2 linked regions of the Skermanella rosea genome follow. The protein of the gene in region 1 interacts with the protein of each later gene in a pairwise test. Links are inferred from orthologs where the notes say so. Each region holds a gene or a part of one and is shown in the gene's direction. Other genes may lie near its edges.

Region 1 (4,234 bases):
ACGGCAAATCCACCACGACGGCGCTGATCGGGCACATCCTGGCGCTCGCCGGCCGGAGGATCCAGGTCGGCGGCAATCTCGGCACGCCGGTCCTCAGCTTCGAACCGCTGGGCGAGGACGGCATCTACGTGCTGGAGATGTCGTCATACCAGCTGGAGCTGGTGCCCTCCGTCGGGTTCAACGTCGCGATCCTGCTGAACGTCACGCCCGACCATCTCGACCGCCACGGCGGCATGGACGGCTACGTCGCCGCCAAGCGCCGCATCTTCCAGCACCCGAAGCGCTCGCACACGGCCATCGTCGGCGTGGACGACGCGCATTGCCGGGCCGTGTTCGACGACATGGAGCATACCGTCCCGTGCGCCGTGGTCCCCGTCTCGGCGGAGCGGCCGACCAAGGGGATCTATGTCCTGGACGGCAAGCTGTTCGACGGCGGCGCCGAGCCGGTGATCGACCTGTCAGGGATCGCCGCCCTGCCCGGCCGGCACAACTGGCAGAACGCGGCGGCGGCCTTCGCCGCGGCGCGGGCCTGCAGCGTGCCGCTCGACACCATCCTCGAAGGACTCCGCAGCTTCCCCGGGCTGGCACACCGCCAGCAGCTGGTGGCCGACCGGGACGGCGTCCGGTTCGTCAACGACAGCAAGGCGACCAATGCCGACGCGGCGGCCAAGGCCCTGGCCTGCTACGACCCGATCTACTGGATCATCGGCGGCCAGCCCAAGGAAGGCGGCCTGGACGGGCTTGAACCCTTCATGCCGCGCATCCGCCGCGCCTTCCTGATCGGGCAGGCGGCGGAACAATTCGCCGCGTGGCTCGACGCCCGGGGCGTCGCCTATACCCGGTGCGGGACCCTGGAAACGGCCGCGCCGGCGGCGGCGGCGGCGGCGCGGGCGGAGGCCCTGCCCGGCGCCACCGTTCTGCTGTCGCCGGCCTGCGCCTCGTGGGACCAGTTCAGGAGTTTCGAGCACCGCGGCGAGGTTTTCGCGGCCCTGGTCAACGATTCGTTGGTGAAGAAGGAAATCGCGGGATGACCGCTTTCGCCCGGACCGACCATTCCATATTCGGCAAGTGGTGGTGGACGGTGGATCGCTGGACGCTGGCGGTGGTGGCGGTCCTGATGGGACTCGGCATCGTGCTGGTCCAGGCGGCCAGCCCCGCGGTGGCCGAGCGCATCGGGCTGGACAATTTCCACTTCGTCCAGCGCCATATCCTGATGCTGGTGCCGGCCTGCATGGTGATGGTCGGCGTGTCGCTGCTGAGCCTGCGCGGGGTCCGGCGGACGGCCGTGGTCGCCTTCGTCCTCTTCACCATCCTGCTGGCGCTCACCATGGTCATCGGCTTCGAGATCAAGGGTGCGCGCCGCTGGATCCATATCCCCGGTCTGTCGATCCAGCCGTCGGAGTTCGTCAAGCCGGCCTTCGCCGTGGTCGCCGCCTGGCTGTTCGCCCACGGCAAGACCAGCGAGCGGTTCCCCGGGGCGACCATCTCCATCATGCTGTACCTGATGATCGTCGGGTTGCTGATGATGCAGCCGGACCTGGGCATGACCTTCGTCGTCTCGGTGGTGTGGTTCTGCCAGTTCTTCCTGGCGGGGCTGCCGATCGTCCTGGTCGCCATCCTGGGCGTGCTCGGCATCACCGGCCTGGTCGGCGCCTACATGCTGTTCCCGCACGTGTCGAGCCGCATCGACCGCTTCCTCGACCCGGCGGCGGGCGACAACTACCAGGTGACCCGGTCGCTGGAGGCGTTCCAGAACGGCGGCGCCTTCGGCACCGGCCCCGGCCAGGGCAGCATCAAGATGATGCTGCCCGACGCCCATGCCGACTTCATCTTCGCGGTCGCCGGCGAGGAGCTGGGCCTGTTCTGGTGCCTGGTCCTGATCACGCTGTTCGCCTTCATCGTGATCCGCGGCTTCCTGCGGGTGATGCGCGACGACAACCTGTTCGTCGTCCTGGCGGTCACCGGGCTGCTGACCCAGTTCGGGCTCCAAGCCTGGATCAACATGGCGTCCAGCCTGCACATGATGCCGACCAAGGGCATGACCCTGCCCTTCATCAGCTACGGCGGGTCGTCCCTGCTGGCGCTGGGCTTCGGCATGGGCATGGTGCTGGCGCTGACCCGCAAGCGCTTCGGCGGAGGAGACGGGACATGACGCCCACCGAGACCCAAGGCCCCGTCGTCCTGGCCGCGGGCGGCACCGGCGGGCACATGTTCCCGGCGGAGGCGCTGGCCCGCGAGCTGCTGGCGCGCGGCCACCGGGTGGTGCTGGTCACCGACCGGCGCGGCAAGGCGTTCGGCGATGCCCTGCCGGAGGTCGAGGTCCACCGCATCCGCGCGTCGAGCTTCGGCAGCGGCATGATGGGCAAGCTGCGCGGCGCCGTCGAACTGTGCCTGGGGGCACTCCAGGCGCGGCGCCTGATCGCGGCCCTGCGGCCGTCCGTCGTGGTGGGCTTCGGCGGATACCCGTCGGTCCCGACGGTGCTGATGGCCCAGCGGGCGGGCGTGCCGACCGTGCTTCACGAACAGAACGCGGTGCTCGGCCGGGCGAACCGGATGCTGGCGTCGGGCGCCGCCCGGATCGCCACCTCCTTCGCCACCGTGTCGGCGGTCAAGCCGGCGGACCGGTCGAAGCTGGTGGTGACCGGCAACCCCGTGCGCCCGGGCGTCACGGCGATGCGCGACCTGCCCTATCCGGCGCTGGAGCCGGGCGGCGAGCTTCGGCTGCTGGTGGTCGGCGGCAGCCAGGGGGCTCGGATCTTCAGCGAGATCGTGCCGGAAGCCCTGGCGCTGCTGCCCGGCATGCTGCGGGGGCGCATCCGCATCGCCCAGCAGTGCCGGCCGGAGGACCTGGAGGCGGCGAAGGCCGCATTCGCCAGGGCCGGGATCGATGCCGAGCTGTCCAGCTTCTTCCGCGACGTGCCCGACCGGCTGGCAGCCTGCCATCTGGCCATCTGCCGCTCGGGCGCCTCGACCGTCGCCGAGCTGGCCGTGGCCGGCCGGCCGGCCGTGCTGGTGCCCTACCCGTTCGCCATGGACGACCACCAGACCGCCAACGCGCAGGCCGTCGCCGATGCCGGCGGCGCCTGGCTGATGCCCCAGCCGGCCTTCACGCCGAAGGCGCTGGCCGATCGGCTGGAAGCCCTGCTCGACCTGCCCGCCACCCTGGCCAAGGCGGCCGAGGCGGCCCGCGCGCGCGGTGCCGCCGACGCGGCCTCGCTCCTGGCCGACATCGTCACCGGCGCCGCCAAGGGCGCCGCATCACCCCAAAGCGACCGGCCGAAGGCCGGCGCGGACCGTTACTCCACCGAGGCCGCCGAATAATGAGAGCCCTGCCCCTGTCCATCGGGACGATCCACTTCGTCGGTATCGGCGGGATCGGCATGAGCGGCATCGCCGAGGTGCTGCGGAACCTGGGCTATTCCGTCCGCGGGTCCGACATCGCCGACAGCGCCAACGTCAAGCGCCTGCGCGCCCTGGGGATCCCGGTCGAGATCGGCCATCGCGGCGAGAACCTGGCCGACGCCTCGGTCGTGGTGATCTCCTCCGCGGTCAAGAAGGACAATCCCGAGGTCGTCGCGGCCCGCACCGCCCTGATCCCGGTGGTCCGCCGGGCCGAGATGCTGGGCGAGCTGATGCGGCTTAAATGGTCGATCGCGATCGGCGGCACGCACGGCAAGACCACGACCACCAGCATGGTCGGCACCCTGCTGGAAGGCGCCGGGCTGGACCCGACCGTGATCAACGGCGGCATCATCAACGCCTACGGCACCAACACCCGCCTGGGCGCCGGCGACTGGATGGTGGTCGAGGCGGACGAGAGCGACGGCACCTTCACCAAGCTGCCGGCGCTGATCACCGTCGTGACCAATATCGACCCGGAGCACCTGGACCATTACGGCACCTTCGACGGCGTGCGCTCCGCCTTCGACAGCTTCGTGCAGAACATCCCGTTCTACGGCTTCGCGGCGCTGTGCATCGACCATCCCGAGGTGCAGGCGATGATCCCGCGCGTCGCCGACCGCCGGATCGTGACCTACGGCTTCAGCCCGCAGGCCGACGTGCGCGCGGTGGACGTGGTGACCGGGACCGACGGCGCCCGCTTCGACGTGGCGCTCAGCGATCGCGTCGCCGGGGAGCCGCGCGTGATCGAGGACATTCACCTGCCGATGTTCGGACTGCACAACGTGCAGAACAGCCTGGCCGCCATCGCGGTCGGCAACGAGATGGGCATCGA
Region 2 (3,456 bases), 830 kb from region 1 along the record:
CACCCACTACGATCTGCCGCTTCAACGCGACGTGACGGGACGGTTCCTGCCCTGGATCATCGCCCTGATGGTCTACTTGGCGATCCTCGCGATGGCCGGGTCCATGGTGCTGTCCGACATGGCGCAGCGCTGGGACCGCGGCCTTGCCGGAACCCTGACCGTTCAGGTGCCGCCGCTGCCCGAGGGAACGCCGACGCTGGACCAGCGCGTCCAATCCGCGCTGGGCGTGCTTCGCGCCACGCCGGGGATCGCCAGGGCCGATGCCCTGCCCCGCCAGGATCTCCAGGGACTGCTGGAGCCGTGGCTGGGCACCGGCGCGCTGAACGCCGACCTGCCCGTGCCGGCCATGATCGACGTGGCCCTGGCCGGCGGCAGGATCGACATGAACGGCCTTGCCCAGCGGCTCCGGGCGGCGGTGCCGGGATCCCAGCTGGACGACCACGCGGCGTGGCTGAAGGACCTGCTCGCGATCGCCCGGGCGGTCGAGGCGGTGGCCCTGGGGATACTCGCGCTGGTCGGCGGCGCCGCGGTCGCGACGGTGATCTTCGTCTCCCGCGCCGGCCTCGCGATCCACGGGCAGGTGGTCGAGCTGCTGCATGTCATGGGAGCGCCCGACCGCTATGTCGCCCGGCAGTTCCAGAGCCATGTGCTGGGGCTCGCGATCCGCGGCGGGGTCATCGGGACGGTGCTGGCGGCGGCGACCCTGATCGCCCTGAAGCGGGCCGGAGGGGAGTATGCGGCCGGCCTGATGCCCGACATGGCGCTGAACCAGCTTCAGTTGGTGTCCCTGGCCGCCGTCCCGGCGATCGCGGCCGTCCTGGCCGCGGTGACCGCCCGGATCACCGTCATGCGCGCCCTGGCGCGGATGCCGTGATCCTGGCGCAGCGCGTCGCGCGCGTGCTGCTGCCGCCGGCCGTGTTGCTGGGTCTGGCCCTTGTCTGCTGGCTCGGCGGGCTGGTCTGGTTCGCCCAGACCATCCCGCGGGAGGACGGCTGGGCGGACCGCGCGACCGACGCCATCGTCGTCCTGACCGGCGGCAGCGAGCGGATCAGCACAGGGGTCCAACTCCTCTCCCGCGGCCTGGGGCGGACCCTGTTCGTGTCCGGCGTCCACCAGGGCGTCGACCTGCGGGACATGCTGAAGGCATCCAAGCTGGAGCCGAGCACCCTGGAATGCTGCATCGTGCTGGGCTACGAAGCCGGCGATACCGTCGGCAACGCCGCGGAGACGGCGGCCTGGATGCGGAGCCGGCATTACGAATCGCTGCGCCTCGTGACGTCGAACTACCATATGCGGCGCAGCCTGCTGGAGTTCGGCATGGCGATGCCCCGGGTGGACGTGGTACCGCATCCCGTCGCTCCCGACGCGGTCAAGCTGGCGGACTGGTGGCGCTGGCCGGGAACGCTGGCGCTGATCGTCAACGAATACAACAAGTACCTGTTCGCCCTGGCGCGCTACACGCTGTCGTCCTGATGCCGAGTCCCGGCAGGAATGATCGGAACCATGCCCAAACCACCCCGCCCCCGTCCCCAGCCCGGCAAGGGCGTCCCCCGGTTCAAGGCGGCGGGCCGCCGCCCTCCCGGCAGGCCCGCTCCCGAGCTGACGGACCGCCCGGAACGGCCCGAACCGCCGCAGGAGAAGCTGCTTCGGATCACCGGCCTTCCGGCGGTTTCCGCGCTGTTCCAGCGCAACGGCCGGCTGGTCGAGCGCCTGTTCTTCGACGAGCGGAACGCCGGGGCGGTCGCCGCCTTCTGCCGCGACCTCGCGAAGGCGCGCAAACCCTACCGGCAAGTCGATACCGACGAGCTGGCGCGGGTCGCGGGAACCGTCCTGCACGGCGGCGTCGTGGCGGTGACCCGGCCCCGGCCCGTGCCTGCGTTCGATCCGGCCGAAGCCTCCCGCTGGGCCGCGGAGGGCAAGCCGCTGCTGCTGCTGGACGGCATCGGCAACCCGCACAACCTGGGCGCCATCGTGCGGACGGCGGCCTTCTTCGGGCTGGAACGGATCGTCATATCCGACCATCCCGCGCAGGCCGGCCCATCGGAAGCGAGCTATCGGGTCGCCGAGGGCGGCATGGAGCATGTCAGGCTCTACCGCGCGACCGGATTCGCGCGGGTGCTGAGGCAGCTGGCGTCCAGCTACCGGGTGCTGGGAACCGCGCTGGGACGCGGGGAGCCGCTGGACCAGCCCGCCGACCGCCGGCCCACGGCCATCGTGCTCGGCAACGAGGAGGACGGACTGGGGCGAGAAACCCTGGACGCCTGCGAGGGAGTCGTGACCCTGGCGGGATCGGGCCGGGTCCAGTCGCTCAACGTCGCGGCCACCGCGGCGATCCTGATCCACGAACTGACCAGGGCGCGACCCTCCGGCCGCCAAGCCGGACTGGCGTCCGGCGCCCGGGCGCGCTAGAAGGGACGCCACGCCGGGCGACCGGCGCATCCGACCGTGCGAGATACCTCCATCCAGAAGGCCTTGTCCAAGACGCCCATGACCGTCACCCGTTCGCTCCTGTTCAATATCGCGTTCTTCACCTGGACGACGGTGTGCTGCTTCGGCCTGCTGTGGATGCTGCTGCTTCCGCGCCGGCAGATGGTGCATGTGGTGGAGTGGTATCTGCGTACCGTCTATTTCCTGGAACGCGCGATCCTGGGGCTCGATTACGAGGTGCGCGGTCTGGAGAACGTCCCGCGGAACGGTTCCTACATTCTGGCGGCCAAGCACCAGTCCGCCTGGGAGACGATGAAGCTCCACCTGCTGATCGACGACCCGGCGATCATCCTGAAGCGCGAGCTGCTGTTCCTTCCGATCTGGGGCTGGTACGCCGCAAAGGCTCGGATGATCGCGGTCGACCGGAGTGCGCGCGGCAGGGCCATCGGGTCGATGATCGAGGGCGCTGCCCGGGTTAAGTCCGAAGGGCGGCCGATCGTCATTTTTCCCCAGGGAACCCGGACGGCCGTCGGACGTTACCTGCCCTACCGGGTCGGAGTCGCGGTGCTCTACAAGGAACTGGACCTGCCCATCGTGCCCATGGCGTTGAATTCCGGCGTCTATTGGGGCCGACGCAGTTTCCGGAAGCGGAGCGGCCGGGTCCTGGTGGAGTTCCTTCCGCCGATCGAGCCGGGACTGGGACGGGACGCGGCGCTGGCGGAACTGGAAACCAGGCTGGAGGCGGCGACCGATCGGCTGGTGGTGGAAGCGGGCGGCCCGCCTACGGAGAAGCCGGCCAAGCAGGTGCCCCAAGGAGCGCCGGCAGCAGTGCCCTGACTTTTTTCACCCTGTGGAAAACTCTGTGGATGTGCGCGTTGGCGTTGCACCGCGAAGAGGCTCGCTTGCAATACCGGCCGATTGTCCGGATTACGGCGAATATAAGAACATAACAGGAACAAGGCCGGCTTGACCAGGGCGGGCAAAGACACCAATTCTCCGGATAAGCCTCAAGAGATCCACGAAAATCCT

What was found. The genes of interacting proteins can lie anywhere in the genome.
Region 2: the proteins of murG (region 1) and JL101_RS15500 interact in binary tests that used the Escherichia coli proteins (3 or more experiments, as listed by UniProt). The link is inferred for Skermanella rosea from one-to-one orthologs.

The regions. Positions count from the first base shown.
Region 1 is NZ_CP086111.1:4,164,221-4,168,454, forward strand. What follows is about bases 1,236-4,234. They hold murG (undecaprenyldiphospho-muramoylpentapeptide beta-N-acetylglucosaminyltransferase), read left to right. Parts: upstream 1,236-2,148; coding sequence 2,149-3,321; downstream 3,322-4,234. Other genes in these bases: ftsW (putative lipid II flippase FtsW), read left to right, coding at 1,236-2,152; murC (UDP-N-acetylmuramate--L-alanine ligase), read left to right, coding at 3,321-4,234. In the rest of the region: murD (UDP-N-acetylmuramoyl-L-alanine--D-glutamate ligase), read left to right, coding at 1-1,031; more of ftsW, read left to right, coding at 1,028-1,235. UniProt on the Escherichia coli protein: Cell wall formation. Catalyzes the transfer of a GlcNAc subunit on undecaprenyl-pyrophosphoryl-MurNAc-pentapeptide (lipid intermediate I) to form undecaprenyl-pyrophosphoryl-MurNAc-(pentapeptide)GlcNAc (lipid intermediate II).
Region 2 is NZ_CP086111.1:3,338,735-3,342,190, forward strand. The notes cover bases 641-3,456. They hold JL101_RS15500 (TrmH family RNA methyltransferase), read left to right. Parts: upstream 641-1,503; coding sequence 1,504-2,409; downstream 2,410-3,456. Other genes in these bases: JL101_RS15490 (cell division protein FtsX), read left to right, coding at 641-874; JL101_RS15495 (YdcF family protein), read left to right, coding at 871-1,473; JL101_RS15505 (lysophospholipid acyltransferase family protein), read left to right, coding at 2,446-3,264. Outside these bases: more of JL101_RS15490, read left to right, coding at 1-640.